DNA from 3 places in the Exiguobacterium abrahamii genome. Region 1 is predicted to be linked to each of the others. Evidence: riboswitches for the same ligand, from Rfam matches in the RefSeq annotation. Region 1 holds a riboswitch; each other region holds the start of a gene.
What was found. Region 1 has a riboswitch for thiamine pyrophosphate ahead of tenA (thiaminase II). Riboswitches for the same ligand answer to the same signal wherever they lie in the genome.

Region 1 (10,864 bases):
TACCGATATCGAGCGGTCGGGCAGGGGCGTCAGCTAGAATCTGAATCGCCTCTTCGGGATCTGTCGGGATGTGTAATGCGCGCGATAAGTCATTGACCGTTCCGAGTGGGACGATTCCGAGTGTTGGGCGATGCGTTTGCTCAGCGATCCCAGTGATGACTTCGTTGACCGTTCCGTCACCTCCCATGGCGATGACAGCGTCATAATTAGACTGGGCAGCATGACGTGCAAATTCTGTCGCATCGTGTTCTTTTTCCGTGAACCGAACGTCGATGGTTTCAAAGCGAATAGCAAGCGTCTCTTCAGCGAGCGTCGCGTGTTTTTTTCCGAGTTCTTTACCAGAAGACGGATTGATGATCAACATGGCTTGAGACAAGATGAATTCCTCCTTCAGGACAATCTGTTGACTTTTTCCCTGTCCGATGAAAACATAATCCAAATTTTTTTGACAAATAAAAGCACCGAGTAAGCGCATGGCTTCCTCGGTGCTGAAGTTTGAATTCAGAGTTAAATTATTGTGATGGCGGCACTTCACCAGCAGCAGGACGTGCTTCTTCTTCAACGTCCCAACACTCTGTATTTTCGATCCCGAGTGCTTTTGCTGAGAAGACAGGATCGAGTCCCTGCTTCCGTTGTTCCTGATAATCTTTAATGACTTTGAGGGCGATGCCGCTTAAGAGGAGGATCGCCGTCATATTAATCAATGTCATGCCTGCCATGAAGAGATCGGCAAAGCTCCATACCATACCTAGGCTGAGAACAGATCCGATGAAGACGAAGCCCATTGTCGCAATCCGGAAACCGAAGACGGCTGCAGGACTTTGTTTGATGAACTCGATGTTTGTCTCACCATAGTAGTAACTACCAACGATTGAACTAAAAGCAAACAAGAAGACGCTGAGTGCGATGAATGGTGGAGCAATTGCACCAAATTCTTCGGAGAGCGCGTTTTGCAACATGCCGATTCCTTCGCCATTTCCAGCAGCATAACTATCACTGAGGAGAATGATCGTTGCTGTCGCTGTACAGACGATCAACGTATCAAGGAATACACCGAGTGTTTGTAAGAAACCTTGTTTTGCTGGGTGTGAAACTTCAGCAGCAGCAGCAGCGTTCGGAGCAGAACCCATCCCGGCTTCGTTTGAGAACAATCCGCGTTTGACACCGAGTGAGATTGCAGCACCGACCGAGCCACCGACTGCTTGCTCGATTCCGAAGGCGCTTTTAAAGATCATTGCGAATACACCAGGAAGTTCCGTCAGATTCGTGACGACGACATAAAGAGCAGCGATCAAGTAGAGACCTGCCATGATAGGAACGACGATTGCAGAGAATTTCGCAACGCGATGTACACCACCAAAGATGACGAGTCCCGTCAAGACGACGAGTGCAGCACCGACGATAGCTGTGTTAATACCGAACGCATTGTCAAAGGCAGCGGCAATCGTGTTCGATTGAACGGAGTTGAAAATGAGACCGAATGTAACAGCAATCAAGATTGCAAAAACGATTCCGAGAGCCCGGTTCTTTAAGCCCTTTTCGATGTAGTAGGCAGGACCACCACGGTACGCGTTCGATTTCGTATCGCGCACTTTATAAACTTGAGCCAGTGTACTTTCGATGAGCGCTGTCGCACCACCGAGAAGAGCGACCATCCACATCCAAAATACGGCACCCGGTCCGCCGAGTGTGACAGCAATCGTGACACCGGCAAGGTTACCTGTACCGATCCGTGTCGCAGCACCGATGAAGAATGACTGGAGAGAAGTGATGCTTTCTCCTTTATCGTCTGTTGTTTGTTCACTTTTATCGAGCGTGACGCGGAACATCTCTTTTAAGTAAGTGAATTGGATGAAGCCAGTTCGGATCGTGAAGTAGATCCCGCCGCCGATCAATACGGCGATTAATACATACGACCATAAAATATTGTTGGCGTAATCGACACTTCCTTGAATGACTTGCTGAATGGCGTTCATGATGGTGTATTCCTCCCAAAGAATAATAAAAGCTATACGCTAAATTATACGAATTTTCAGACAATAAGCAACAACAAAATAAAATAAAATTTTAAAACTTAATAAAGTTAGCTAAATGTTAGGAGTTAAAAGCCTTGTAGGTGAACGAAAAAACTGTCACTCTCGGTATCGAGAGTGACAGTCAAGGAAAGCTGAATCATCCATATTGTAGCAGCTGTTCGTATAGGTCATCGAGTTGCTGTTGGATACTTTTAGAAACGGTATCAGTCGATTTTTCACGTTTTGCTAATTTCTGTTCAAGCCGCTCGATCTGCACTTCCAACTCGTGTTGTGACAAGCGTTTTGGTTTTTTGGGGGTTACGTGAAGTGAAGAAGATATAGCGAACTCAGTACGCTTCTGTTGTGCATACGTATACGTACCATGATAACGCGTCAAACCATTTTCGAGCCACAAGATCTGCGGAAAAAGACGATTCAAGAAATAGCGGTCGTGTGAGACGGCAATCAATGTACCAGAAAAGTTCTCGAGTGCTTCTTCGAGTGTCTCTCTTGATTCAATATCGAGATGATTCGTCGGCTCGTCGAAAATTAATACATTGATCGACGAATGAACGAGGACGGCGAGTTGCAATCGCACACGTTCGCCTCCGCTCAGTGACAAAATGGACCGAAAGACAGTTGGTCCAAAGAACAGGAACCGGGCTAGGATATGGCGGGCCTCTGCTTCTGGAACGGCAATTCGGTCTCTAAACCAGTCGATTAACCGCGCGTCCTCTTCGAAATGGGCATGCTGGGACAGGTAACCGATCCGATTCGATGGTCCACGCGTGAGTGTGCCTGCCTCTGGTGATAATTCGTCAAGCAGCAGTGAGAGCAACGTCGATTTCCCGCTTCCATTCGTTCCGACGATCGCGATCCGATCCTGTGCCATGATCTCGAACGAGACGTCATCAAAAATGTGGCGGGTTCCGTAAGCAAACGAGAGTTCTTCAGCGCGAAAGACGACTTGGCTCGTGTGATCAGTGGAAGAGAAGGAGACATCAGCGGTTTTGGCTTCGAGTTGTGGTCGTTTAATCCGTTCGATCCGCTCCAGTGCTCGTTCCATTGATTTTGCTTTACGGAATAATTTCTCACTCGGTGGAGACGCTTCGTTTGCCCATTGCCGGAGTCGACGAATCGCTTCCTTCATTTTCTTTATTTTTTTCTGTTGCTCTTGGTAGGCGTGGAACTGTTCCATCAAGCGACGTTCTCGTTCGACGACGAACGCGCTGTAATTCCCTATATAGGTCGTCAGTTCACCGTCCTCGAGTTCAACGATCGAGGTGACGACGGCGTCCAAGAAGACCCGGTCGTGAGAGACGAGCAGGATGGTTCCTGTGTAGTCCCGTAAGAACTGCTCCAGCCATTCCACGGCAGCTAAATCAAGATGGTTCGTCGGTTCGTCAAGAATGAGCAAATTTGGCTCCATGAGTAACATGCGACCGAGACAAATCTTCGTCTGTTCACCACCGCTCAACTGGTGGAAAGGACGAGTGAGTAACGGACGAAGGTGTAACCCGTTCACCATGCGCTCGATTTTCGAGTCGAGTAGATAGCCATCCTTTTGTTCGAACGCATTCGTCGCTTCCGCATATCGTGCGAGTAACGCATCAAGATTCTCTGGTGCTGTCGCCATCATTTGCTCCAACTGTTGCATCCGAGAACGGATCGCGAGGATGTCTTCAAACGCTGTCCAAAGGACGTCGAGTCCGGTCATCGTCTCACTATATACAGGAAGTTGTTCCAAATAGCCGATCGTCAAACCGCTCTTTTGATAGATGACACCACCGTCCGGTTGCTCAAGACGAGCAAGCAAGCGGAGTAATGTCGTCTTACCGCTCCCGTTTCGTCCAATTAGACCGACACGGTCGTGTTCGTTTAAGAAGAGGGAAACATCCGTTAAGATCGTCTCGCCTCCGAATTGTTTGGTTAGGTGTTGAATGTCGCAAATCATCATAATCAATTGATCCTTTCGCGCGCATCAAAAAAAGGAGAGCGCAAATAGCACTCTCCATCACGTGTGAAAGATGCGCTTTGCTGTATTTTTCAATCATGAAGTTCTAAAAAAGGGCAGACGGGTGCCTTAGAACGCCATTCCATGAAAAATCGCGCGCAACAGATACAATTGTTCCATCAACCAGTGTTTGCACGCGGCAAAGTCCATCTTTTCACACCACCTTTCGTTTCAGATATCTCTAGTTTACTATTTTTTTGTCAGTTACGGAAGTCTGAATTATTTGAACACACCAGCGATTGAACTGAAGAAGTCACTGAGTCCATCGAATAATTTAGCGAAAAACCCTTTCGTTTCTTCTGATGTTGCGAAGGCATGGATGTCTTGCCCCGCATTTTTCAAACCACTCTCGATTTGTCCCCAGTTGATGTTCGCTTGCTCCATTTGATTGAATAGATTCGTCAACCGGTCCATTTGTGCGTCAGACAACTGGATATTGTTGTTTTGAATGACTTGGACGATCAGGTTTTCGATCTCGACTTTGGTTTCCGGTTTTTGATTGGCGATCTCAGCCTTGATCTCATTCATTAAGTCAGCGACTTTATCCGTGCCGACCGTTTTTCCGACGTCTGATGTGACCGATAATTCTTGCTGTGCTAAATCCTTGCGTTCGTCACTTAACTTAATTCCCGTCTCAGCGGAAGTTTGATCGTACGCTTTCATGATTCCTGTCAGTGCCGATGTCCCGGTCACCTTGTAGGGAGAAGTGATCGTGATATCGGCATCTTTGACACCCGCTGTGACGAGAGCGTTGAGATACATATCCTTTGTCACCCATGTGATGTTCTCCGTCGAGACGGAAAGTCCATCACCTTTTTCCGTCAGTTCAATCTTAGCCGACGAATACATATTGCCACCTTTTTGCGACTGTGGAATGTTTTTCCCGAGATATTTTTCTTCGTCAGCAGAAGTGGCGATGATCGGAGTGATGCCTTCCGGTGCATTGAGACGGGAAAGCACCCAAGCTTTATCCTTTGCGCCGAGCGACTCCCCGAGTGTGACGATCGTCTTATCGACGACTTGTTCGGCAGATGCGGCTGTCGGGAGTAATAGAGCAGAAGCGATAACGGCTGACGCTATGATTTTTGTTGGTGTATGCATAATGAAATCCTCCAATTTGTAAGTAACAGAATGAATTATAGTATCAGGTACTAAAGTTAGTGTACGAGAACGAAAGAAGTTCGGAATCGGTCTGTAGATGGAGACGGCATCCGTCTTCTGACACTCCATAGTATAGCGAAAAGAGGACAACTTGACTTCCATTTTCAGCATGCTATAGTGAATTTGAATCGAATAATGACCACTAGGGGAGTCGGTAGACCGACTGAGACGAACGAAGACGTTCGGACCCTTTGAACCTGATTAAGTTCGTACTTACGGAGGGAAGTGGCGTCAAGTCTTGTTCTTCTTGCGCCATGCCCGTGTGTTTCGGGGTGGTGTTTTTTCGTTTCATAACTAAACGAGGAGGATGAGATCATGACATTCACACAAGAAATCAAACAAGCGGCACAAGCGTATTGGGACAGTAGTTTTACGCACCCATTCGTTCAAGGAATCGGAGAGGGGACGTTACCACTCTCGAAATTTCGGCATTACGTCATGCAGGATGCCTATTACTTAAAACACTTTGCGAAGATTCAAGCAAAGGCAGCGTCAAAAGCAGACGACTTTGCGACGATCGCGACACTTGCCGAACATGCGACTTCGACTTACGAGGCAGAGCTGAGCTTACATCAATCATTTTTTGAGCCGCTCGGTATTACGGCAGCAGACCTTGAAGCATTTGAACCGGCACCGACAGCATATGCGTACGTCTCGCACATGCATCATGCGAGTGAAGGAACGCTTGGAGAGACGATTGCTGCCATCTTGCCATGTTACTGGTTGTATTATGAAGTCGGGCAACAATTACTGACGTGTACACCGGAAGAAAAAATCTATCAGCAATGGATCGACACGTACAGCTCGGAATGGTTTGAAAAGGTCGTCTTTGAACAGATTGCACGGCTTGATGCGCTGGCGGAGCAAGCAAGCCCGACGGAACGCGAGCGGATGAAACGTCATTTCGTGACGAGCTGTTATTATGAGTTGCTGTTTTGGCATATGGGATGGACGGAAGAGACGTTTACGTCGGTTTACGAAACGATTCCGGCACGAGCGGTATCTTCTTGAATCACTAAGTGGTAGAATTAGGAATACCATCTAGTGAAAGTAGGGATTGGAATGGAAATCGTCGTCATCGCACTCGTGATCCTCGCGGCATATGTCGTGCAGCAGGTGCTTGGAAAAGTAAAAGTGAGATTTGTTGGGTACATCATTCCCATCCTGATGGCGGTGTACGGAACATATGCTACGATTCAGAATTTTCAGGGGTTGCTTCAGTTCGGTTTTACAACGGGGAGTTCCATCGCGACTGTCCTGGTCGTCGTCCTCTACGCTTCGTTGACTTATTCACTTCATCGTGTCTACGAGCGTGCGAAAGCAGAAGCCGAATCTGCATATCCATCATTAAAAGACCGAGGCATCCTTTAAGGAGCTTCGGTCTTTTGTGTATCATGTCCTCATTTTTTCCAGTTTTTAAAGCCGTCACCGAATTCGAGATGCAGTTTGTCGGTAAAGACACCGTTCTGAAAGACCGGCACATCAACCGGTGAAGTGCCTTGCGGTTTGAACGTTCCGAAGATCGCGCGGATACCTGCAGGCAGGTTCGGTCCCGCTGATTTTAGATTGCCTGCTTCGGAGTCTGGACCGTTCGGATCACCTTTGAAGCCATAGACGAGGACATGTGCCGGTGCGTCCGGTTGAACAGCAACATCGTATGGGTTACGGAGACTGAGCAGGACGGATGGTGTCTCCGTTTGTTTCGCATAGCGGAAGATCGAAGCCGGAATCGCTTGTTCTGGTGCGTTAGGTAGTAGTTTAGCACTCGTGTTGACGTTGGAACCGACGATGATGTAATCTGCTGCATCGAGTTGCGCCCGTAATATCGGGTTTTGGTCGAGCGGTAGCGTAGTAGCCGAGTAATTCGCTGTCGTCACGTGCCAGTTCCGATTCTTAGGTAGGGAAGCGATCGTCTTTTTCATGCTGTCCGTCTGATCCGCCGCAGGAGCGATCACAAGGACGTTGGCATTCTTTTTCGGCTTGAATGGTAACGTCCGCTGATTATTTTTCACGAGTGTGACTGCGGCTTCCGTCATCGCGCGTTCTTTTGCTTTATGCTCGGGACTGCCGACGATTTGGTTCGCTTGCGCGATTTTTTCAGCTAGTGATGTCGAATCAGTCGTACCGTTCCATATTCCGCGTTCTGCCTTCAGGGTCAGGATTCGCTCGACCGATTGATCAATTCGTTTCTCTGAAAGACGACCGTCTTTAACCGCTGCGATCACGTCTTTAAAAATCTGGTCGAGCTTTTCGACATCTTGCTTGGAACGAAGAATCGTCGGCATAAGCGCGATGTCGACTCCAGCGTCAAACGTCTTTAAGACTGCTTCTGATTCTGTGAAGTTGTCGACGATCGCCTGCATGTTCAATGCGTCCGTGATGACGATGCCATCGTAGCCGAGCTTTTCGCGCAGTACGCCCGTGATGACGTCATCCGATAACGTCGCAGGTAACGGGAAAGTACCGTTTTTCGACGTGACGACTTCGGGTTCGATTTGCGGCATTCCGATATGTCCCGTCATGACCATATCGATGTCTTCAGCAATAGCTCGCTTGAACGGGAGGAGCTCGACTTGTTCTAGTTCCTGCAGGGACCGGTCGACGACCGGCAAGCCATAGTGGGAATCGGTCGCCGTATCGCCGTGACCCGGGAAGTGTTTGGCAGTCGCTGCGACGCCTTCATCCTGAATCCCCTTCATCAAAGCGGAACCGAGCGTGCCGACGAGCGCCGGATCACTCGAGAACGAGCGGACACCGATGACGGGATTTCCAGGGTTGCTGTTGACATCAAGATCCGGACCGAAGTTGACATTGATGCCGAGTGCATGCAACTCGGAACCGATGATATGACCGGCATCATTCGCATATGCACTACTACGGGTTGCACCTAACGCCATATTGCCAGGTAAGTTCGTTCCTGTCCCGAGCCGAGTGACGATTCCGCCTTCTTGGTCGATCGTGACGAAAAGCGGAATATCGTTGCTGTCGTCTTGTTTGACGACTTCTTGCATATCATGAACGAGTTTCGTCGTCTGTTCGGTTTCGCTGACGTTCTCAGCAAACAAGATGACGCCACCTAAATCATAGCGGTCGATGATGTTCGCGACTTCTGGGGCAAGCGACGTATGATTGCTGCCATTCCACTGCCGGAAGTCGGGCATGATCATTTGCCCGATTTTTTGTTCGAGTGTCATCGTGTCGATTTTTTGACTGATCCGATCGGCTGAAGACCCTGCCTCTGCCATGACAGGCAAACTACTTGAGACAAGTACTGCTGCGAGTCCGGCTGTTAACGTGAACTGTCCGATTTTTTTCATGATGTATGTCCTCCTTTAGTCAAACCGTGACTGGAATTCTTTTCAATACGGACAGTATAGCAAGGAGGTTGTTTTAAAACAATGTTTTATTTGTAAACGATTTCAAATTGAAATAAAATTCAATAAAAAAGTGACTCCCCCTGAAGAGGAATCACTTTCAAGTAAATTCAATCGATTAATCAGCTATAGCGTTCCACGATGCTTGTCAGCTGGCGTTCGACGAACGACTGATCTTGCAGTTCACTATTAGACAGACGCAATTTGATCATCGACTCATCCGCACCAGCCATTTCACTGAATAATGATCCGAGACTGTGCGCGCGACGGTCGACTTGGACGATTAAATCAATCCCAGACCCGTCTTGAAGCATGATGATTTCGATCTCATCCAGTTTATGAGCGTAGTGTGTATTGCGTGCTGAGTATTCAAGTTCCTGAGCAATCGGTAAATCTTTCCGGAATCGTCCAGGTAATTTTTCCGTATCGGCTTTTTTCAATCGGAAGCCAAGTGATTCCATGGCGTCTAAGACCGTCGCTTGATAACGGTTCGCTTCAACGATGACAGCATCACGGTCCGATGGATCAACAGCTTGAGCGATGTCGAGACCCGTTTCGATCCACGATTTCGATTGGCTGACCGAGAGTGGCGTATTCAGTGGCACGCGTAGTGTAAAGGGAATTTCCCGCTCGACACCCGCTTCGATCGTGAACTTCGCTTCATTTAAAGCAAACCGGTCGAGAGTGAAGGTCGTAAACGTCGTGCTATCATTGACTTCTTGTTTGTACTGCGTGTTGAATTCAAGATAAATCCGGTCAATTTCTTGATCGACGTTTCCGCCTTTGATATGGACGACACCGTGGATCTGACCGCCTGGTTCACAGCGATCATCCGTCAACCGTGTGTCGACCGTAGCGGCACCGATTCCGATTTGTGAGAGAATTTTTTTAAACATGATGAATTCCTCCTTTTGATTATGTGCGAATGATGAAGCGTGTAAACTTGTCGAACAGGTACGAATTTGCTACAGTTTCGAAAGAACATCAGAAAAGGACGGGACGACTAGTGGAACTACATGAATTAAAAGCGAGTCTTGCCTCGCAAATCACGCAAGGAATACTGATCCATGCAACGATAAGTAATCCGCGTCAAAAATCAAATGATCTCCGACGAATCAAGGTAAAACCGATTCTATTAAGAGATACGGTGATGATGCAGATAGAGTTTCAATTTGAACGCGTTATGAAGCATGAAAATATTTTAGTTGACGATTTCGTCGGGCGACTCGATGACTGGTTCACGGAATTCCGCCAATTCTTATTCCGATTTGAAGAAGAGGAATGGCAGTTCCAGCTCTCGAAAAAGATGAAAATCGCGCTCAAGACATCCAAAAAGGAACCGATGAAAGCTCTCTTGTCGCATGACCGCAAAAAAACATATCTATTAGAAGACGGTGTACCGGTTCCGTTTCTGATTCGCCTCGGCGTCATGACGGAAGCGGGTCAGGTCAAAAAACAGAAGTACGATAAGTTTAAACAAATCAATCGATTCCTTGAATTCGTCGAGGATAGCATAGCTGCCTTGCCAAAAGGAAAAAAACTCCGGATCTTGGACTTTGGCTGCGGGAAGTCGTATTTGACGTTTGCTCTCTATCATTATCTAAAAGTCGTCAAAGGATTCGACCTCGAAGTGACAGGTCTTGATTTAAAGAAAGAAGTCATCGAAGAATGTACACAAATTGCGCGTGATTTGGATTATACCGATCTGACATTCCGTGTCGGAGACGTTCATGATTACACAGGGGAGACGGAAGTCGACCTGATGGTGACACTTCACGCTTGTGATGTCGCAACCGACGTCGCACTCGCGCGAGCTGTTGACTGGAATGCATCGGTCATCCTGAGCGTACCGTGCTGTCAAAAGGAATTGAACCGTCAACTGGACTGTTCGCCACTCGATGTCATGCTCCAGCACGGACTGATTAAAGAAAAATTCGCGTCACTGGCGACAGACTCGATTCGTGCCGAGTTACTGACGCTCGTCGGATACGAAGCACAGTTGCTCGAATTCATCGATCTCGAGCACACACCGAAGAACATCTTGATTCGCGCCTATAAACAAAACAAGCGACCAACGGAAGAGAAAATCGATCGTTACATCGCGTTCCGTGATTTGTTGCATGCCCGACCATTTTTAGAAACTGAATTAAGCGGCAGACTTGGACAGATTTCACCGAAACTCGTACAATAAGAAGGAGAACGAATCAAAGGAGGCAATACGATGGATTTCCAAATGTATTTTGAAGATGTCGTCCAAACAGCCCGCAAAGAAGCGCAAGCTGCTGGATTTGAAGAATTAA
Region 2 (10,864 bases), on a different contig from region 1:
CTGGTTCGACGAAACAATCGGCACCAAAACCATCTACACCAGCACCAGCTGCGCCTGCTCCAGCGCCGTCAGCACCAGCTGCACCAAAACCAGCACCATCATCAGGTGGTCTGTTCATTCATCCAACTGCCGGAACTGTTACACAAGGGTATGGTTCTGCAGGTGGAGAGAACGGATATACGTTCCATAACGGAATTGACTTTGGTGGTCCAGTCGGTACGCCAATCGTGGCAGCTGCAACAGGTACAGTCATTACAGCATCAGGTGGCGGACCTTACGGAAACCATGTCATGATCGCTCACCAATTGAACGGGAAGACATATACGACAGTATATGCTCACATGAGTTCACTCAATGTTCATGCTGGTCAACGTGTCAGCCAAGGTCAACAAATTGGCGCGTTAGGTAGTACAGGAAATTCAACAGGACCACACCTACACTTCGAAATCCATATCGGTGGGTATAGCTATAGTGCGACTGGTCCAGCTAACTCAGTTAATCCAATGTCGATGCTTTAATCGTAAAGAATCGTTGCGTATGCAACGGTTCTTTTTTTGTCATTTTCAAAAAATAAATCATATATTACAAAAAACCGTTTTCATTTGAAATGTAAATGAAATTTTTTTGAAACGATTACGGTGCTATAATCTATTTCAGATATGAGAGAAACTTGAATACTATAATAAAATATGAAAAAACATAAGTGAGGAAAACGATATATGCTAAAAAAACTAATTTCTACCATTGTTTTAGGAGCATTACTTATAACAGGAACACAACCGATTGCAGCAGCGACAATTAAAGAAAAAAAGGCTGAGAATGCCGCTGAACAACGTAAACTTGAAAAAGCAATCAAAAAACAAGAAGCTAAAATCTCAAAAGAGCAACGTCAAATCAATCAAATTGACGCAGCAATCAACGAAAAGATTTTCCAAGTCTCCGAAAAAAATAAACAAATTGAACAGTTGAACGTTCGAATCGATGAGTTAAAGGCAGACATCGTCCGTTACGAAGAAATGTTACAGAAACAGGAAGAATTACTCGGTGATCGTTTGCGTGTTTTCCAAGAGAACGATGGAAACTCGATTAAATGGGAAGAAGTCATTTTTGGATCGAAGGACTTAGGTGATTTATTCAGCCGTGTCATGGCGGGAAAAAAAATCGCTGAGCAAGACGATAAAATGATTTCGGATTACATCGCAACGCAACAAAAATTAGCAGAAGCAAAACAAGCGCTCGTTGAGAAAAAAGCGGAGCAAATGCAAGAAAAGAAAGTATTGATTGAACAAAAGAAAGCGTTAAAGCTTCAAATGAAAGAACGTAGTGCTACGCTGAAGAAATTACGAAAAGGGAAGACGAAGTTCACGACAGAACTGTTAGACGCAAAAGAACTTCAAGCGACTCTCGAAGCGCAAGAACGTGCAATTGCGGCAGCAAAGGCAGCCGCTAAAGCAGCGGCTGAAAAAGCAGCAGCGGAGAAAGCAGCAGCTGAAAAAGCCGCTAAAGCGAATGCTCAAGCAGCAAAACAAGCAGGTAAGAGTTCAGAATCTACTGATTCTGTTGCCCCGCCCGTTGTTTCGAGTGGAGGGAAATTCGTTCGACCATCTTCTGGTGGAGTGTCGCAAGGATTCGGACCAGCAAGCGGCGCGAACGGTTATACGTTCCACAACGGTGTTGATTTCAGTGGTTCGGTCGGGTCTCCAATCGTCGCTGCAGCAGCTGGAACGGTCATTACAGCATCAGGTGGTGGACCTTACGGTAATCATGTCATGATTTCTCACTTCCTCGATGGACAAGTGTACACGACCGTCTACGCACATATGAGTTCATTATCGGTTCGTGCAGGACAAACGGTCTCTCAAGGTCAGCAAGTCGGAACACTTGGTAGTACAGGGAATTCAACAGGGCCACACTTACATTTCGAACTACATGTCGGAGGCTATCAATACAGTGCTTCTTCTCCTCTGAATGCAGTCAATCCATTGGCATATCTGTAATCAAAACGGGCTTCGGCTCGTTTTTTTTTCTTCTCTATGCTACAGTTAAGGCGAAACGAATACTTGAGCAACTAGGGGAGCTGGAGGAATCCGGCTGAGAGGAAAACCAATCTGTTTTCGACCCTATTACCTGAACTGGATAATACCAGCGTAGGAAAGTTGAGCCGAACGGATACCGGAATGCGTGTATAACGCTTTCGTATAGCGTCGACTGCTTTTTTACAGCGGTCGACGCTTTTTTTGTCGGTCACGACTCCCTTACATTGCTCGATGGGAAGGTGAAAAGAACATGAAACACGTACTGACGATTGCAGGATCCGACTCCGGTGGTGGAGCGGGGATTCAAGCAGATTTAAAAACATTTTCAGCTTTAGGCGTTTATGGAATGAGCGTCCTGACAGCCGTCACGGCGCAAAATACGTTGGGTGTTCAAGCGGTGGAAGAGTTATCCCCAGAAATCGTAGATGCCCAGTTAACGTCGATTTTTTCAGACATTCGTGTCGATGCGATCAAAATCGGAATGGTCTCGAATGCGCAGACGATTCGTGTCATTGCTACACATCTCCGCAAACAGACAGTTCCGATCATATTAGATCCCGTCATGGTCGCTAAAGGTGGTCATGCCCTATTGCGGACGGAGGCTGAACAAGCATTGATTTCAGAACTTCTACCACTTGCGACACTCGTCACACCGAATTTACCGGAAGCGGAGCGTTTAACAGGACGATCAGTGACCAATCTAGAGGAAATGCGATTGGCGATGCATCAATTGGCTACACAGACAGGTGCAGTATTACTAAAAGGTGGGCATCTCTCGGGAGCTGCGACGGATTTGTTGTTTGATGGGGAAGTGGAACACCGCTTCACATCGGAACGGTTAGACAATCAACATACTCATGGAACTGGTTGTACCTTATCTGCGGCGATTGCGGCGCGGATGGCGCTTGGAGAAGATTTAACAGATAGCGTAAGACAGGCAAAGAGCTATGTCACGGAGGCAATTCGTCATGGATTTGCCCTCGGACAAGGTATTGGACCGACACATCATTTTCATTCACTTTGGAGGGATACACATGTTTACGACCATTCTTGAACACAAACCACTCATTCACCATCTGACGAACACGGTGACGATCAACGACTGCGCGAACGTCACACTCGCTGTTGGAGCATCACCCGTCATGGCGGAAGACATTCGCGAAGTAGAAGAGATGGTTAGACTCGCGCAAGCACTTGTCTTAAACATTGGTACGATCGATGCAGACATGCAAGCAGCTCAACGACTTGCATCCCGTGAAGCGGAACGTTTGAATGTCCCAATCGTTCTTGATCCAGTTGGAGCAGGGGCAACGACATTACGTACTGCCTTCTCTAAAGAACTTATCGATCTCGGGTGTACGGTCATTAAAGGAAATGCTTCTGAAATCAAGACGTTACTGGGGGAAGATGGGCGAACTAAGGGAGTCGATGCTGCGGGAGATGCAATGATGGATCGAGAAAGTATTCGTGCATTCGCTCGCAAACACAAATCTGTCCTCGTCGTGACAGGTCCGAACGACTATATCACGGATGGAACGCGCGAAATGGAATTACATGTAGGAACACCTCGTCTAGGAGATATCACGGGTACTGGCTGTATGACGGCTTCCTTAATTGCGAGTTTCCTCGGTGCAGGATATACAGCGTTTGAGGCGGCTGTTCACGGAACATTCGTCATGGGAAAAGCAGGAGAACAAGCAGCCTCCGCGCAAGGTCTTGGTGATTTTAAACGAGAGTTGTTCAATGCAATCAGCCTCATGACGGTACAAGATCTTGTGGAGGTGACAGAACGTGTCAATTGATTACTCCATCTATGCAGTGACGGATCGTCGGTACCATCCTGGATTCGCGATCGAGACGGTCGTTGAGGAAGCCATTTTAGGTGGGACAACGATCGTGCAACTACGGGAAAAAACAGCGCAAGGAAAGGAATTCTTCGATCAGGCAGTTCGGTTGAAAGCGCTCACGGATCGCTACGACGTTCCTTTGATCATCAATGACCGGATCGATATCGCGTTACTCGTCGGAGCTGGTTTGCATATCGGACAAGAAGACATTCCTTTAACCGCAGCACGTCGCCTTTTACCAGATGCTGTGATTGGTGTTTCGGTAGCAACCGTTGCACAAGCGATTGAAGCAGAACGAGACGGAGCATCTTATTTAGGCGTGGGGTCTCTATTTGCGACGTCATCCAAAGCGGACGCTGATTCCATGTCGCACACGATGCTTCAGGCAATTCGAGAAGCCGTACGATTACCTCTAATCGGTATTGGTGGAATCACAGCAACGAATGTCTCTTCTCTGCCTATCCCGCTAGAAGGGTATGCCGTCATCTCAGAAATTTTCGCTAAAGAAGATCGGCAACTCGCTACGCAACAAATGACAGATGCTGTACGAGAATGGCATCAATCACTTCAGAACAGGGTATAATCCGTTCAGAGGTGATTGTATTGAAATGGCAGACAATTCGTTTTCACGGCTATTGGATTCGATATCGGTTAGAACCACAAATCATTCGAGTCGATAATCAGGGGATCTACCATCTAGGAAAAGTTTTATTTCCGCGTCCTAATCGTATATCTTATGAGATGGCCCTTTTATTGAAAGAAAAGTATGAAAGACGCTACAAACGTCCGTTGTATATTAAAACGAGCTCGATTGCGACGGAAATTTGGGGACATACTCATTTAGATATCTATTACCGGGCACTTCTTCGTCTACCGATTCCGACGCGACTTCGTCAACATTATACGAACCGATTAGAAAGCACGAAAGTCATTGACATCGGCGTACGCGCTGTCGATCAAAATCGAATTGTCTGGGATATCGGAGATTACGTAGGAGGATGGTTCGTGTTTTGGCTCATTCGCAGACGAATGCGCTGAACTTGCAATGTCCTGTTTCTCATGGTGCAATATAGGTAGAAACGAGGTGACGGACATGGACATTCCCCGTTGTGAAACGATTGCGATTGATGAACAACGCGCGTCTGAAATCGGACATATCGTTGACACGATTCCGACGCTAGAAATCGGAAAGCTATTTAAGATTCTTTCGGATGCGACACGACTGCGAATCGTTTATGCGCTGACGATCGAAGAAGAACTATGCGTTTGTGATGTCTCGGCTTCTGTCGACTGTTCGATTGCAACAGCGTCGCATCATCTTCGATCTTTGTTGAAACAAGGACTCGTCAAGTTTCGAAAAGACGGTAAAGTCGTCTATTATTCCTTGGATGACCATCATGTGTCATCGCTTGTACATATGGCGATGGAACATGTACAAGAGGGAAAAGCAATGTCTGAATGAGTCTTTAGAATAAACGAAAAGCGCAGCCAAAGCTGCGCTTTTCGTTTATTCTAAAGACGATTGTTCTGATCCTTTTGGAGCGAAGCGGTGGAAGAAAAAGACCGTGGCACTAATCAGTAAAAAGGACAGGATGGAGAGACCAAGACACATCCATTTATATGTAGCGATCAAAGTATCTGATTGTTGTAATTTGGCTTGAAGCGTTTTATACAAATCATCTTTCACACGGGATAAGTCTTCGAGAATCGTTTGAGTCGTCTGAGTTGACTGTCTAGCAAGACGTTTTGCGGCTGTTGGACTTTGACGTTCATAGACGACAAACACGCGTTCAATTTCGGACTCCCAAACATTGTTGCGGCGAAGAAGATCTTTAATCGTCCCTGGAGTAGTCGACGATTGGTTCAGACTATTGCGCAAATCATGGATTTTAGACGTTGAAAAGTAATATTGTTCGATATAACGATTATCTTCATACAATAAGAGACCACGAACCGCATTAGCACGATCTCGATTGTGTTCGACCAACTGATCTACCTGATTGATTAACGGTATATCATGATCCTTCATTTGCTCGGTCATCGTTGCAATCGTCCGATAACCGGATAACGCATAGATGATTGGGATAGAGGCGAATAAGCTGACCAAGAAAATCAGCAGAATACGCTGACGCCAAAGAGAGTGCATGCAATCATTCCTTTAAATAAAAGACATGTCATAAGCTTAACTACTATCGTAAAAAAAGTGAAGCCTGTCTATTTTTTGAATAGGGATAATGATCAAAAAAGTGAATAATACTCATAAAAAAGCAGGAAAGATGATGCAATACGAGAAGCTGTTTTAAGAAGATGAAAAAAGCACAGCTAAGCTGCGCTTGGTGTTAAAACGAATACGAATGTTCCTTGTAATTGCCGAAGACAGTGTGGATTTCCGAGAATGTAACGAATGCATTCGGTTCGACAGAAGAGACGATTTCTTGCAAACGGACGATTTCATTATTTTGAACGACGACATAGACCATTTTTTTCGTTCGGTTGGAATATCCTCCACGTGCATCGAGAATCGTGACACCACGACCGAGTTCTTTTGTAATGACTTCATTGATTTCATCTGCTTTCTCACAAATGATGATACATTGCTTAGAAGCAGAATAGAAACTGTAAACCGTCTGAAGGGCTTTGGCACGAACAAAGCTCATGATGAGAGCATACATAACGTGTTTAAGATCAAATACCCACCATACAAGGATGTAGATGACAAGATCTTGCATCAGAAATATACGAGGAAGTGGCCAGTTATGAAAACGAGCAAAGAAAAACTTTCCGAGAATATCAAGCCCTCCAGTTGAAGCACCACCGAAGAAGATCAATGCCATTGCAAGACCAGAGACTAGACCAGCAAAGATGGAAGCGACGAGTGGATCGTTTAAAGATTCCGGAACGATTTGAGTCGGAATCCAGTCAATTAAAAAGGAAGAAGCAATGACGATAATTCCAGATAAGAACATGAATCGTTTGCGTAGGAAACGGAAACCTAAAAGGAAGAGGGGAATGTTTAAGAGCAATTGCGTTAATCCAATTGGCGTGTGGAAGAGCTCTTGAATAATGAGCGTGATCCCCATGATACCGCCTGATCCGATATCATTTGGAGATAGTAGTAGGCTGATGTAAAGGGAATACAGCAATGTACCAATGATTAAGAAACTGATTTTTTCAACTCTCTTTTTCTGTGGGTGTGTTGTAGTCATGGCAATATGATGAGTGACCTCATGCTCCTCCTTCTGTGAGTATCTGCATGCAAGAGTACGCTCAAATGCATAAAATTTCAACCCTTCTTATGAAAAAAGATGAAAAAGGGTACGTTTTTTTAGGAAGGTGATGAAAATGAAGAAAATGTTATGGATTCTTGGTTGTATCTGCTTAGGAATATTGGTTGGAATTCGTCTTTTCGAACAACCCAATGAAAAAAATCAATCATCCATTTGGCATGATGGTGATCTTGTAGCGAGACAAGTGGGTGCCTCGATGATGAATACGGTAGCGGTTCGTCAATTAGCCGAACAACTTCCGTTCTCATCAGAATTAAAACAGGTAGATGTCGAAGGAGAATCGTTACGTCTTGCCTATGAAGTGACAGGAAAAGAGCGACAAGCTTGGATTGGTACCGATACTGGGACACTACAAGTGAATCAGGATTTTTTGAAAGCTCGGTTATCTAAAGTGCTGATGCATCATACGCTTGTTTTATTTTCAACGATTCCTGATTTGACCGATCTCGAAATTCACTACACGGATCCGTATTCAGGTGCAGATTTTACGATGGACAGGAAAACATTCGACGCCTACACTCCGACCGATATTGAACGAGCTACTTCCTCTTCTAGACGCTTTAATCGGGTCGTTATTGATGGTTATGTGCTCGATGCATCAAGGCGAAACACGTTCTTTGAACGCTTCGCATCACGACTACGAATTCAAACTAATTAGTTGTATAAAACAAGAAAAGGCATTTTTCACAATCTCGACACAATGATATCGTTTACATCTCGTTCTTTTATAAAAACGATAAAACAGGTCTATTCAATACTTGAACATCTTTTAAGATGGAAGTATGATAATAAATGAACAAACATTGTGAAGTGTTGAACAAAAGAAAGAGAGGTTTCTACGATGAACGAGGTAGAAGCATTAGAAGGATTACGGAATAAAGCAATCAAGTCGACGCGCATGCTACAAATGCGTCCTCTCGAGTACTTAGTTCGTGCCATGCTAGCGGGGATTTTCATTGGATTTGCAATTATTTTTACCTTAAAAGCAATTAACGGTCTATATATGGCGGAGTCACCTGTTGCGACACTTGTTGGTGGACTGACCTTCGGAGTGGCACTCGTCCTGATCGTTTACGGTGGGGCAGAGCTGTTCACAGGAAATACGATGTATTTCACGACGGCGACGATGCGCGGCTATACGACGAAGATGGATACGATGAAGGTCTGGTTGATCTGTCTGATTGGAAATGGACTTGGAGGATTAGCGTTTGCGCTACTCTTTTCTCAAACAGGAATCATCCAAGAGCTTGGTATGAACAACTGGTTATTTTCTGTCTCAGAAACGAAGATCCACCATACGACGTGGGAAATCTTCACACGAGCTATCTTCTGTAACTGGATGGTCTGTTTAGCGATTTTCATTCCAAAGAACATGAAGAATGAGTTGGCGCAGATCATGATGATGATGGTACTGGTCGCAGTCTTCTTTGCTTCTGGATTTGATCACGTCATCGCCAATATGGCATTGTTCTCCATTGCGTTAGTCGTACCACATCCGGATACGATCACATTTGCCGGAGCGATGCATAACCTGTTGCCAGCTTTAGCTGGAAACATCATTGGTGGAGCAGTCTTTATGGGAATGATCTATACGTGGCTGAATAAAGAAAAATTAGAAGTAGATGAATCACGTCAATCCACGACACCTGTTCATATTGCTTCGAAACAAAATGCATAATCAAAAAGCAGCTGTCGCGACAGCTGCTTTTTTCATTCATTCCATATGTTGAAAGCGATCGACGTCTGCAGCCAGTTCTTCGTAAATCGTCTCGACGATTTGTGCATCATCGAAGAGCCCGAGGACGTTATCGTCCGGTAAGGCGTCAACAGGAGACGTGAAGTACAGAACGGCCGTCAATAACAATTGTTCCTGCTCCGCATGCATTTCGAATTTTTTCTGATAGAGAGCACGAAGCATTTCAAGCAGTTGTTTTAATTGAAAATAAAGGACGAGTTCTGCCTCGCGTTCGATGTCCAAGCTTTCTGTAGACGCGATATCTTGCGTCAAGTGCGCAAGTCCGATTTCTGCTCGAACTAACAATTCTTGCTGTGCTTTTTCATCACCAACGAGGTCGAGTGCCTGTCGGTGAAAATACGTATAAGCCGATTTAAAATCGCCGGGTGTGAATTCCATGGTGATGCCTCCTTCTCTTCTCTTTCTAGTTTCGCCTTATTTCTTGCAAAATTGCAACTATTTCGTGAAAATAAAGATACAAGAAAGGGGATTACATAATGCCGACACAAGCAGAATTACAACAATACGCGTCTTTAGCCGTGCGTACGGGAATTAATCTACAACCAGGACAACAACTCGAGGTGCGTGCAGGAATCGAAAATTTGCCGCTCGTTCGTGAAATCACGCGTGTCGCCTACGAAGTAGGAGCTACGCAAGTATATGTACAATGGTCAGATGATGAGATGACGAAAATCCGTTATTTCGATGCACCGGAAGAGTCGTTTGATACGTTCCCGGATTGGTTAAAAGCACGTTACGACCAACTGGCAGAAGAAAAGACAGCGTTCTTATCGGTCGTCAGTGAAGATCCAGATTTATTGAATGGCGTGGACTCGAGCCGAATCGCACGTGCGAATAAAGCAGCCGGTGTCGCTCTTGCTAATTGGCGGAAGTTCGTCATGAGTGACAATGTCAGCTGGTGTGTCGTAGCAGCACCTTCTGAAAGCTGGGCGAAGAAAGTATTCCCTGATTCAGAGAATGCTGTTGAAGAGCTCTGGTCAGCTATTTTAAAGGCTACACGTGCCGATCAAGCGGATCCGGTCGCTGCATGGGCGGATCATGATCATAATCTGCGTTCAAAAGCAAAATTCCTGACAGAGAAGAAATACAAAACATTGCACTACACAGCTCCAGGAACAGAATTATCAATCGAATTACCAGAACGTCATGTTTGGTTAGGTGGCGGTGGTCCGAATGCAGATGGTGTTGATTTCATCGCGAATCTGCCGACAGAAGAAGTGTTCACGTTACCGAAAAAGACAGGTGTCAACGGACACGTCTCGAGCACAAAACCGCTTAGCTACAGTGGGAACTTGATTGATGAGTTCACACTCTGGTTCGAGAACGGAAAAATCGTTAAAGCGGAAGCGAAACAGGGTCAAGAAGCATTAGATGACTTGATTTCACTTGATGAAGGTGCACGTTATCTCGGAGAAGTTGCGCTCGTGCCGCACCGTTCGCCGATTTCTGACTCGGGTATCCTATTCTATAATACATTGTTTGATGAAAATGCTTCGTGCCACTTAGCGATTGGTCGTGCGTACTCGACGTGTCTCGAAAATGGTCCAAGCCTTTCAGCAGAAGAACTAGAAGCACAAGGCGCGAACGACTCGATGACGCATGTCGACTTCATGATTGGATCAGCGGATCTATCGATTGAAGGAGAACTTGCAGACGGAACGCGTGAATCAGTTATGCGTGACGGAAACTGGTCAATCTAAACGAACGAAAAGGTGAGTCCGAATACGGAGCTCACCTTTTTCGTAAAATGATTTGATTATGCTTCTTCACCGATGATTTTCACTTCTGTCTCAAGTAAGATACCGAATTTTTCTTGAACCGTTTCTTGGACATGACGAATGAGCGCGATATAGTCGGATGCTGACGCATTCTCGACGTTGACGATGAAACCAGCGTGTTTCTTGGACACTTCAGCACCACCGATGCGTGTTCCCTGTA
Region 3 (10,864 bases), on a different contig from region 1:
GTTCGAGTTGTTGCAGACGAGTCTCAAGACGCGCTTTTTCCGTCTGCGCTGCCGCTAATCGGGCTTCCGTCTGTTCGACTTCTCGAAGCTGTACTGAAACATCCGCATGAGATGACTCGTTTTCACTCGTCTTTTGCATCTCGGTCGTCAGTTGCTGCAGACGCTCCGCAACCGTCCGGTACGAAGCTTGTAATTCTTGATGCGCTTGTTGGGCTTCAAGGAACCGCTGTTGTGCTACATCGACGGATAGTTCCTTTGCGACGGCGACAGCATGATGTGGATGCGACGTACTGCCGCAAACCGGGCAAGCCGTCCCGTCCGTCAATCCTTTGGCAAGTTCAGCAGCCAGTTGTTCCCGTTCGTATCTACGCGCTTCTTCATACTGGCGCGCCGCTGCCTCTTTTTGATCCCGGACGCTCGTGCCACGGACGATCAACTGTTGCCGTTCTACTTCCAATTTGTCATGTTCCACCATCTTTGTCGCTAGTTGTTGCAGGATGAAGCGCCGTTCTTGCACCTGTAAGCGCTCTGCTCCAACGTTTTGCAATGGATGCAGTTGTTCTTGAATAGTCTTACGTTCTGTCCGTGCTTGTTCGAGTTGCTTCCGTAATGGCTCTGGGTCAAGAAGCTTCAAACGTTCTACTAGTTGTTGCTGTTGTTGTCGTAAAGCCGTTTCTGCTTCCAGGCGTTCGCGCTCTTCTTGAATCTTTTCGAGACGACGACTGAGTTGCTCGATCTGTGGTTCCTCCGCTAGCAATCGATCGACTTTTGCTTGCACGACCTCTTGTTGCTCTCTCAAGCGAGCGATGTGCTGTTCGGTTTCCTGTTTTCGACGCGTGAGTTGCGTCAATTGTTCTTGATCCTGCTGCCACTGGTCATAGATCGGTCCGACGATTTGAGCGCGCTCAGCCGCCATTGCTTCTTCTTGCATCCGCTTGATTTCCGGTAGGCGGTCTAGTAGCAATTGTTCCGTCTGTTGAAGTCGCTCCTGCTCTTGAAAAACCGCTTCGAGTTGCTCGCCTTGTTGCAATTGCGATGTTTTCTTCTCAACGATCGCACGGGTCTCTACTTCAGCTTGACGGGCAGCCGTTAACCATTCGTCCCGTTCCGTCGTCAACGCCTCCATCCGTAACCGGATGTCTCTTTCCGTCAACTCACTCCAGTTCGCTTGCACAGGTAGTTCCTCAAGCTTGGCCCATTGTTTTGTCTTCGTTTCCTTAATGCGTGCCGCAAGATCGAGCGCTTGTCGGTGCAAACGTTGCTGGAACTCACCGTAATGTTCCGTCTTGAACAGCTGTTTGAGAATCTGGAGTTTGTCTTTTGACTCTGCCATCAATAGTTCGCGGAACTTGTTTTGCGGCAACAGGAGAATTTGCGAAAACTGTTTATGGTCGAGCTGAATCAGCTCTTGAACCCGTTGTTTGATTTCCGGAATCTTGACCGCGAGCGGTTTCCACGTCGTCCCGTCGAACCGAGCGAGCTCGGCTTCATGCGAGTAGCCGGTTTTATTGACCGGATGCGGTTGACTCGGTTGGCGGATGATCCGGTACCGTTCCCCTTTCAGCGTAAACTCCAGTTCAACCTCCGTCTTTTGCTCGGGCACGGCAAAATGACTTCGCAGTTCGCTCATTTCCCGTTCGCCGCCTGACGTCTCGCCATACAGGGCGAACGTCAATGCGTCAAAGATCGTCGTTTTTCCTGCTCCGGTATTCCCGGAGATGACGAACATCGTCCGTCCGGCAAGTGCAGTGAAATCAATCGTCTCTTCACCAGCAAATGGTCCAAAGGCGCGTAATGTCAGTCGTTCTGGGCGCATGTCGCTTCCTCCTTCAGGACGGCTTGCATCGCTTCCGTCGGTTTCTTCTCACGGACTGCTTCATAAAACTCACTGAATAGATCCGCAACGGACGCATCCTTGACTTGCTCCCGCGACGCCTTGACCGCACGCGTACTCTCGCGGACGAATCCGATTCGCTCGAGATGCAGGATGTTCGGATAGATTTTCTTCAGCTTGCCCATCGGATCCATCAAGGCTTCACCATCCGTTAGATTGATTTTTAAGTAATCGTCCGTGTTTTGTGTCGCGACGAATGCCGGGTCTGTCAGCTCAGTGAGACTTCCAGTCAATTCCCGCAAATCACGTTTTGGTGCAAGTGGTTCGAACCGACGATCGAACGTACCCGTATCGTTCAACGTCAACACATCGACCCCTTTGACATGATGGGCTTCCGAGAATGAATATTTCAAGAGCGATCCGCTGTAGCGAACCGTCTCGGATTGAATCGCAAGTGGATTATGCAAATGACCTAGTGCCGTATACGTAAACGGTGCAAACTGGCTTGCGCTAACTTGCCCTGCCGTTCCGACGGACAATTGCCGCTCCGAATCCGTCTCGAGTCCACCAATCACAAAGGCATGACCGACGAGGACACTCGGTCCGTCCGGACTACACCCGGCAAGGATCGTCCGCATCGCATCATCATGTGTCTTGATCGTTTCGTCCTTGTGTACGTACCGAACGGTCGCAGGATCCGCAAATGGCACAGGGTAAAACGACACTCCTTTAATCGTGACCGGAGTAATGACCGGCGTTAGTTTTCCGACGAGATGCAGACCGGCCCGTTGGAGTAACGTCGTTCCGAAACTTAACCGTTCGGCCGAATCGTGATTTCCGCTGATCGCAACGACCGGGATATCCCGGTCAAGGATCAAGGCAGCCAGTGTCTCGTCAAGCAGTTCGACGGCTTCCGTTGGTGGTACAGCGCGGTCGTACAAGTCACCCGCAATGACGATCGCATCTGGTTGTTCGCGGTCGACGAGTGCCAAAAAGTCGGCTAGGACCGCCCGTTGGTTCTCGAGCATCGACTCGCCATGAACGATTTTGCCGAGATGCCAATCGGCAGTATGTATCCATTTCATCTTCATCACACTCACTTTTTGAATATAGTAGCTTAAGTGTAGCATGCAAGCGTTCGTTCTGCGACGAACATCCGTTTGGAACACAAAAAGCAGAAGGCGAATGCCTCCTGCTTTTTCACTCTTACGACGAACGTATTATTTCGTCCGTTGTTTTCTAAAGCGTTGAACGGAACGAATCACAGAAACTGATCCGCCGATGATCGCACCGACGCCGACGACGATGCCTGTTTTAAATTTTTTGCCCGATTGTTCTGATGTATGCGTTGCTTGATTGTGTTCAAAGAGTTGTTGGAGGGGCGACGACGTCTCGACTTCGAGAATGTTCGATGCATCCTGATGCACGTCTTCTCTACGTTCGACACTACAAGGTGACAGATAGAATGGGTTCAAGTTCGTCCGGTACCGATCCGGATTCCAGTTGGCTTGCTGAACAACTGCTTGGGCGTCTTCCGTCTGTGCTTGATCCTTGATTGGATCGAATTCTTGTTTCATCTGAATCACTCCTCTTCACGTTCAAAACCTGTAGACCGATTTACGTCTGAAGTCTTATTTACCTGTTTTTTAAACATTTAAAACACATATATCAAAAATTAGTTTACTGATTTGTGAACGTTTACCCGAAATAGGCATGATAGAGTCGTTTTGCTTTGACGAGATCGTCCTCGCCATGAATCAGAACGCGTCCATCTCGGAAGGCGACCATCCGATGTTCGTCCGTCGTAAACGCCAGCAAGTATGGATTGTGAGCAGAAATCGCTGCGACCGGCTGAAGACGATTTTTCAACTGTTCCAGATCCCGCTGTCCGTCTCCCCGGATTTGAACGGCATCGCGACCGCACAGTGCCGTGAAACGTACCGTTTGATCCGATAAGTAAGGATAGGACGGTTCGATGCCGCACGACGGGCACTCCGTTTGCTTCAGTGACTGGACGTTAATTTGTTGAAACGTATTCGACCAGACATCAAACGCAAGCAAGCGCGTCCGCATGGCGTCCGTCTGTCCGCTCAACCACTTCAACGCTTCTGTCACCTGCAAGGAAGCGACCATCTGTACAGCTGGCCCGATGATTCCCGCTGTATCACACGTTTCCTGATCTCGCGGTAATTGATCGAGCAGACAATGCAGACATGGCGTCTCCCCGGGACGGACGGTGAACGTGATCCCATAACTGCCGACGCAGCCACCATAAATCCACGGAATCGAACGCATCAACGCCATGTCGTTCATCAGCAAGCGAATATCGAAATTGTCCGTCGCGTCGATGATCAGATCGATATCATCGAGTAGCCACGTCAGCGCTGACCGGTCGACGTCTACTACATGCGCTTCAATCGTCACCGTCGAATTAATCGCTTCAAGCCGTGCTTTTGCGGCAATCGCTTTTGGTACGATATGACGCGCATCGTCCTCGGTATACAGCTGTTGTCGTTGTAAATTACTCCATTCGACATAATCACGGTCGACGATTCGGACGACACCGACACCGGCGCGGACGAGTTGCTCTGCCGACGCCGTTCCGAGCGCTCCCATGCCGATGATCAGCACCTTCGCTGATGCCAAGCGTGCTTGTCCCGCTTCCCCGATCGGTTGAAATCGAGTTTGCCGTGAGTAACGGTTCATCGAATCAATCCACTCGTTGGACTACTCGCGACCGCATACTGTTTCTTCTCGATACGTCCCGCTTCGTATCCGAAGCGCCCTGCTTCGACAGCTAGTCGCATGGCGTACGCCATCTTGACCGGATCTTGAGCATGGGCGACAGCGGAGTTCAATAAGACACCATCCGCACCGAGTTCCATCGCATAGGCGACGTCGGTCGGTGAACCGATCCCGGCGTCGACGATGACCGGCACCGTCGTCTGCTCGATGATGAATCGTAGATGAAGTGGGTTGAGAATGCCTTGCCCGGAACCGATCGGTGACGCTGCCGGCATGATGGCGTGACAACCGAGTTCTTCGAGTCGCCGTGCAAGGACGACATCGTCCGACGTATACGGTAAGACGATGAAACCTTCTTTAAGTAATTCTTCAGAAGCCCGTAACGTCTCGATCGGATCAGGTAGTAACGTCTTGTCGCAACCGATCACTTCGACCTTAACCATGTCGCACATACCGGATGCCCGCGCAAGCTTCGCCAACCGTACGGCTTCCTCTGCCGTCTTCGCACCGGCCGTGTTCGGTAGTAAATCATACTTTGTTAAATCAAGCGACTCGAGGAAGTTCGCTTGTTGTTTATCAAAAATATCGAGCCGACGGACGGCGAACGTCAAGATTTTTGAGGCGGACGCATCGATTGCTTCCTGCTGTACCGTAGCGTCCGTATATTTCCCCGTTCCGAGTAATAACCGTGATTCAAATGTCTTTTCTCCAATTTTCAGCATGTTTATCCTCCTCCTACGAAATGAACGATTTCAAATGTGTCGTTGTCTCGAACGACCGTCTGACCGTACGCCATGCGATCGATGATTTGTCGATTCTGTTCGACGATGACGAGCTTTTCCCCTAAGCCGAGTTGCGTGAGCATGTCCTCGATCGTTTGAATCTGTTCGATCGTGTGGTCATTGCCGTTAATCGTAATGTTCATCGGACTTCCTCCTTCTGAATCAACCGTAATGTATTTACCAAGACTTCCGCTGTCGCCGGTGCGAGTAATATGCCATGCCGATGATGCCCTGTCGCCATGAAGATCCGACGGGATGAATCGGCGACTCCGATATATGGCAAGCCTGACGCCGTTTGTGGTCGTACACCGGACCAGACTTCTTCGATGACCGCGTCACGAATCGGTGGATACAGTCGTTCTGCTGCTTGAAGCAATGACGTGATCCCAGCGACACTGACACCGACCGTCTCGTCGTACGGCAGTTCGGTCGCACCGATCAAAATTCGTCCGTCTGCTTTTGGCACAAGGTAGACAGCGTCGTCAAACAGGATCGAGCGTAACGGCTGACCCGCGAGACGGACGGCGAGACATTCCCCTTTGACCCCATATGTCGCGATCGAAATACCAGCTGTATCGAGCAAGGCTTGCGACCCGCGTCCGGCAGCGACCGTCACTGTTCGTCCGGTCCAGATTCCCGCATTCGATTCGATCCTGATGAAGTCATCGTTCTCTTCGATACGTGTGACCTCCACTTGTTCTTCGATTGGTACCCCACGCTTTCGTAAGGCATATATCAATGCAGTCGTCAGTCGTCGTGGATCGATTTGACCGACCGCTGGAAACAGATGCTCGCGTCCTTTACGTTTTAACAAAAACGGTTGTTCCCGGTACCCACAATCGATGCCAGTCTCTCGCTCGAGACGACGTGCAAGCAGCGGATACAGACGACGACTACGTGCGGCAAGTAAATGCAATTCCGCTCTCAGCTCGATGTCCGTCGCAAGCATCCCGGCAGCTGCGCGGCTCGTTCCTTGTCCGCATGTTCCGCGTTCTAAGACGACGACGGATTCATTCTGACAGGCGAGACCGTAAGCAAGCGTCAACCCGATGACTCCGCCGCCGATGATGATGTGATCCGTCATACGCGAACCCCCTGGTAACTTAGAATGGCGGCGAGTGGATCCGATTGACCGAGAATACCCGATAAGACAGCGATTCCGGTTGCACCGGTCGCTGAGATTTCAGGCAAGCGTTCTGGTGTGATTCCGCCGATCGCAATGACCGGTTTCGTCGTGAAGGTGACGACTTGCTTCAAGGCGTCGATTCCCCGTGGCGGCACATTCGGCTTCGACGCTGTCGGATAAATATGACCGTACAGCAGGCGGTCGGCTCCTTCCGCTTCTGCTGCCAGTGCCTCTGCTAGTGAATGGACCGATTTCCCGATGACGAGATTCGGAAAATGACGTCGGACATCGCGGACACGCAAGGACCGTCGCGTCAACTGCACACCGATGCCTGCGACATGGGCGACGTCGACCCGGTCATGAACCGTTAACTGCTCAGGCGAATAACCATGCACAAGGAGCGCGTCGATTAGATCAAGCAATTCTGCTGCCGACAAGTTCGGTTCTCGTAGATGCAGCTGATCCGTATAAGGTTGAAGGGAGTGAAAGGTCTTTATTCCGTCAAGCGGATGAATGGATCCCGTCGAAATCAGATGTAAACGCATCATGTTCTTCCTTTCCATACGAAAAAGGACCACTCCCGATGTTGAAGGGAGTGGTCCGAAAATGCGCTGAAGCGCTAAGGATATCTAAGGTTTCGAGCCACTTCCCTCCGCTAGTACGAACTAGATCAGGTTCAAAGGGTCCGGATACTTCCGTCTCAGTCTGCTGGGAGACTCCCCTAGTGTCTTTTCGTGTTTAATTGGCTTGCCCCATTAGTCTAGCATGAGTCGCTTTGCTTCGCTAGTCCTAGTTGAGCGCTTCCACTTGCTGAATCAGCTCCGATTTCGTCGGTCGCTGTTGCTCTTGGCTGTCGGCATACGTCTGCTTTAGCTTCAGGATGCGCATTACTTTAGCGTCGAGCATCTCCGGCGTCAGCGTTTTGTCTTTGACGGCTTGCATCACTTCGGCATGGACCTTTGTGTAAGCACCTGCCTCTGAAAACATTGCCATATCAGCTCCGTTGACGAGCGACTGACGTGCCGCTTCCGCGAGACCATATTGTTTCGTGATCGCTCCCATGACGAGATCATCCGTGATGATGACACCGTTGAATCCGAGTTGCTGACGCAAAAGGTCAGTCAAGATCGGCTTTGAGAGCGAGGATGGATTCGTATCGTCATACGCGGGATAGAGAATATGGGCAACCATCACCATCTCGGCGCCCTCTTGAATCGCTTCTTTAAACGGTAACAGTTCCGTCCGCTTCAATTCTTCCTTTGATGCCATCACTTTCGGTAGCCCGACATGGGAATCGACACTCGTATTGCCGTGACCGGGAAAATGTTTGACGACCGGAATCGTTCCCGTCTCCTGCATCCCGTGCATCAGGGCCGTACCAAGCGTCGCGACGGTCTTCGAATCAGCACTGAACGCACGGTCGCCGATGATCGGATTGTTCGGATTACTGTTGACGTCTAGGACCGGTGCGAAGTCCATGTTGAAGCCATAAAATCGTGACAAATGACCGAGCGTACGTCCGACATCTTCCATTTTCGCATCATCTGCTCCTTGCGCTATCCGTTGACTCGTCGGTAGACGTAATCGTTGATCCGGTACCCGGCTGACCCGTCCGCCTTCTTCATCGATCCCAACAAACGCATACGGTTTTTGATCCGTCTCTTGAATCGCACGTGTGAACGTCAAGAGTTGTTCTTCTGACGTGATGTTTCCGCCGAGCAGTAAGACCCCGCCAATCGCATGCGTCTGTAATAATTTTCGGTCAGCTGCTGAAAGTTCCGTGCCGGCGACTCCGATATAGAGCAGTTGATCGATTTTTTCTGACGTCGACATCGCTGCCAATTGTTGCTTTAGTTTTGCTTGTTGTCGTTCTTCTTTCGTCGGCTCAGGCTTCGGCTTCTTTTCTTCTGTCGGTTGTTTCGTTTCCGGTTGTGATGATTTCGTTGGTTCCGTCGTCTCCTGCGCACACCCTGCAAGCAACAGGCAACCGATCAGTACGGCTTTCTTCACAAAGGATCCTCGCTCCGCACACCATTGATCGAATAATAAACGGAAATCTCAGCGTTCAGGGATTGCGAGACCGAACAATATTTATCCTTTGATAACGAGATGGCGCGACGGACCTTATCTTCCGGGAGATCACCTTCGAGCCGGTAATGAATCGAGATTGACGTAAAACGCCGCGGATGGTCCTCTGCCCGTTCTCCTTCGATATCCATTTCGAAATGGGTGATCGTCAAGCGCATCTTCTCTAAGATTGAAACGATATCAATTCCGGTACAGCCGGCAACGGCATGTAGCAGTAGTTCAGTCGGTCGCGGCGCTTGATTTTCGCCACCGTTCTCTGGTGCTGCATCCATCGCCAGATGATGCCCTGATTCCGTCTGTCCACTAAACCCCATCTGTTTGTTCCATGTCACTGTCGCTTGCATCGTTTCCACTCCTTTGTAAGTAGTCTTCTTCTGTAGTATACGCAAAAAACAGCAAGCCTGGAAATTCACACGCTATTTCGAATAATGGTTCTTTTCCCGAAATCTCGCTTTGCGATACCCGACGAAATCGTTTCATGCTATCCTGTTACTCATAGTTTCGCGCGCAAGCGCTAGAATTGAGGAATCATCCATGTCACCTACTACTCGTTTAAGTCGACGCGATTGGCTCTTGATCGCCACGTTGTCGCTCCTGACGTTCGTTCTCGGAACAAGCGAATTCGTCATCGTCGGGATCCTCGCTGAAATCTCCTCAGCCCTTGATATCACGATCGCAACAGCCGGTACGCTCGTTTCAGCCTTTGCCATCTCCTTTGCAATCGGTACACCGATCGTCATGTCGCTGACCGGTCACCTGGAACGGCGTCGCCTGATCCTACGTCTCTTACTCGCCTGGGTCTTACTGAACCTTGCCAGTAGTTGTGCTCCAAGTTACGAAGTATTGCTTGCCACCCGTATTCTGACAGCGATCCTGACCGGTGTCTTGATCTCGCTCGCAATGGTCGTCGCCAGTGACGGTGTACCTGTCGCGAAGCGCGGTGTCGCCGTCTCATTCATTTTCGGTGGTTTTACACTTGCCAACGTCCTCGGTGTCCCGATCGGAACGTTCATCGGTCAACACGCTGGCTTCGAAGCTACGTTCTGGCTAACGACAGTCATGGGATTGATCGCGTTCCTCGCTGTATGGAAGGTCGTTCCAGTCCAGCAATCGACGGGTTCCGGTTCAATCAAGGAGCAGCTTGGACTGCTCGCTAATCCGCGAATCCTGATCGCCTTCTTTATTCCGTCATTTGGATTCGGGGCAACCTACGTCGTCTACACATACCTCGTGCCGATCCTGCAAACAGAACTCGGCATCGCGAAAACGTGGATCAGTCCGATCCTGCTCGCTTACGGCGTCGTCTCGATCTTTAGTAACATCCTTGCCGGTAAGATTGCCAGCAAAAATCCGATGGGACGCTTACGGTTCGTCTTCGTCGTGCAAGCGATCGTTCTCGCTGCGTTATACTTCACGACAGCATCCCTTCCGCTTGGTCTGTTCAACATCGCCTTGATGTCGTTGATGTCGATTTTACTGACGACTTCGACACAAATCTACTTGATTGACCTCGCTGAAAAGTTCAATCCAGAAGCAAAAGGACTCGCTGCTTCATTGATGCCGGTTGCGAGTAACGTCGGGATTGCTTTTGGTTCGGCACTCGGTGGCATCGTCTATGCGAACGGTCCGATGATGAACACGGCACTCGTCGGTGGACTGGTCGCGCTCGTTGCTGCTTTGTTAACTACAATCAGTCATCGCCTCGATCAACGGTCATGAAACCGTTACCTTATCCTTTTTTGTAACAGGTCGATGACGGTTCGATGACGGTTCGATGATAGTCCCCATCTCGCTGATGATTTTTCAGTATGATGGGGACTATGTTGTAGTAGAGGAGTGTCTGAAAAAGTGAAAGCATTACACATCATCGGTCTCGGTCTGTTGACGATCATCCGACTCTGGCTCGGAATCCAGTGGTTCATCGCTGGAATCGGTAAGTACATCAATGGCTTTGATGCAAAACCGTTTCTCGAAGGAGCGCTCGCGAAGTCAACTGGCGAAGACGCACTCGTCAGTTCCTGGTATGCGACGTGGATCGAGCAACTCGCCTTACCGAATGTCGGGCTGATCAACGCCTTGATTCCGTTCGCGGAACTCGTCGTCGGGATCCTGTTGATTCTTAGTCTGTTGACGGTTCCTGCACTCGTTGTCGGAAGCATCATGAATCTCAATTACTTACTTGCTGGGACGATTGCCTTGAACCCCGTGTTCTTAACAGCGTCAATCGCCTTACTGGCTGCAGGACGCTTTGCGTATCAAATCGGCATCGATCACTGGATCATCCGCTGG

Region 2: linked by a shared signal. The riboswitch ahead of thiD (bifunctional hydroxymethylpyrimidine kinase/phosphomethylpyrimidine kinase) and the one ahead of tenA (thiaminase II) in region 1 are both predicted to bind thiamine pyrophosphate.
Region 3: linked by a shared signal. The riboswitch ahead of ITJ88_RS08620 (thiamine phosphate synthase) and the one ahead of tenA (thiaminase II) in region 1 are both predicted to bind thiamine pyrophosphate.

The regions. Positions count from the first base shown of each region.
Region 1 covers NZ_JADOYC010000002.1:275,752-286,615, forward strand. Annotated here, with positions in the region: gene ITJ88_RS11100 (diacylglycerol/lipid kinase family protein) at 1-376, opposite strand, end outside; gene ITJ88_RS11105 (alanine/glycine:cation symporter family protein) at 513-1,976, opposite strand; gene abc-f (ribosomal protection-like ABC-F family protein) at 2,173-3,969, opposite strand; gene ITJ88_RS11115 (DUF1002 domain-containing protein) at 4,249-5,130, opposite strand; TPP riboswitch at 5,325-5,431, shown strand; gene tenA (thiaminase II) at 5,506-6,201, shown strand; gene ITJ88_RS11125 (hypothetical protein) at 6,253-6,561, shown strand; gene ITJ88_RS11130 (glycoside hydrolase family 3 protein) at 6,591-8,507, opposite strand; gene ITJ88_RS11135 (sporulation protein) at 8,687-9,460, opposite strand; gene ITJ88_RS11140 (class I SAM-dependent methyltransferase) at 9,571-10,755, shown strand; gene ITJ88_RS11145 (BrxA/BrxB family bacilliredoxin) at 10,786-10,864, shown strand, end outside.
Region 2 covers NZ_JADOYC010000004.1:101,267-112,130, forward strand. Annotated here, with positions in the region: gene ITJ88_RS12540 (murein hydrolase activator EnvC family protein) at 1-518, shown strand, start outside; gene ITJ88_RS12545 (murein hydrolase activator EnvC family protein) at 720-1,997, shown strand; TPP riboswitch at 2,061-2,171, shown strand; gene thiD (bifunctional hydroxymethylpyrimidine kinase/phosphomethylpyrimidine kinase) at 2,287-3,090, shown strand; gene thiM (hydroxyethylthiazole kinase) at 3,071-3,838, shown strand; gene thiE (thiamine phosphate synthase) at 3,828-4,466, shown strand; gene ITJ88_RS16325 (hypothetical protein) at 4,673-4,921, shown strand; gene ITJ88_RS12570 (ArsR/SmtB family transcription factor) at 4,977-5,345, shown strand; gene ITJ88_RS12575 (CHASE3 domain-containing protein) at 5,391-6,029, opposite strand; gene ITJ88_RS12580 (YitT family protein) at 6,223-7,089, opposite strand; gene ITJ88_RS12585 (hypothetical protein) at 7,226-7,828, shown strand; gene ITJ88_RS12590 (formate/nitrite transporter family protein) at 8,012-8,848, shown strand; gene ITJ88_RS12595 (YkvA family protein) at 8,885-9,304, opposite strand; gene ITJ88_RS12600 (aminopeptidase) at 9,403-10,626, shown strand; gene murB (UDP-N-acetylmuramate dehydrogenase) at 10,683-10,864, opposite strand, start outside.
Region 3 covers NZ_JADOYC010000001.1:1,651,792-1,662,655, forward strand. Annotated here, with positions in the region: gene ITJ88_RS08585 (AAA family ATPase) at 1-1,816, opposite strand, end outside; gene ITJ88_RS08590 (exonuclease SbcCD subunit D) at 1,798-2,919, opposite strand; gene ITJ88_RS08595 (hypothetical protein) at 3,055-3,411, opposite strand; gene ITJ88_RS08600 (ThiF family adenylyltransferase) at 3,533-4,540, opposite strand; gene ITJ88_RS08605 (thiazole synthase) at 4,537-5,301, opposite strand; gene thiS (sulfur carrier protein ThiS) at 5,304-5,504, opposite strand; gene ITJ88_RS08615 (FAD-dependent oxidoreductase) at 5,501-6,445, opposite strand; gene ITJ88_RS08620 (thiamine phosphate synthase) at 6,442-7,035, opposite strand; TPP riboswitch at 7,118-7,220, opposite strand; gene nagZ (beta-N-acetylhexosaminidase) at 7,277-8,497, opposite strand; gene ITJ88_RS08630 (OsmC family protein) at 8,494-8,919, opposite strand; gene ITJ88_RS08635 (MFS transporter) at 9,110-10,294, shown strand; gene ITJ88_RS08640 (DoxX family membrane protein) at 10,424-10,864, shown strand, end outside.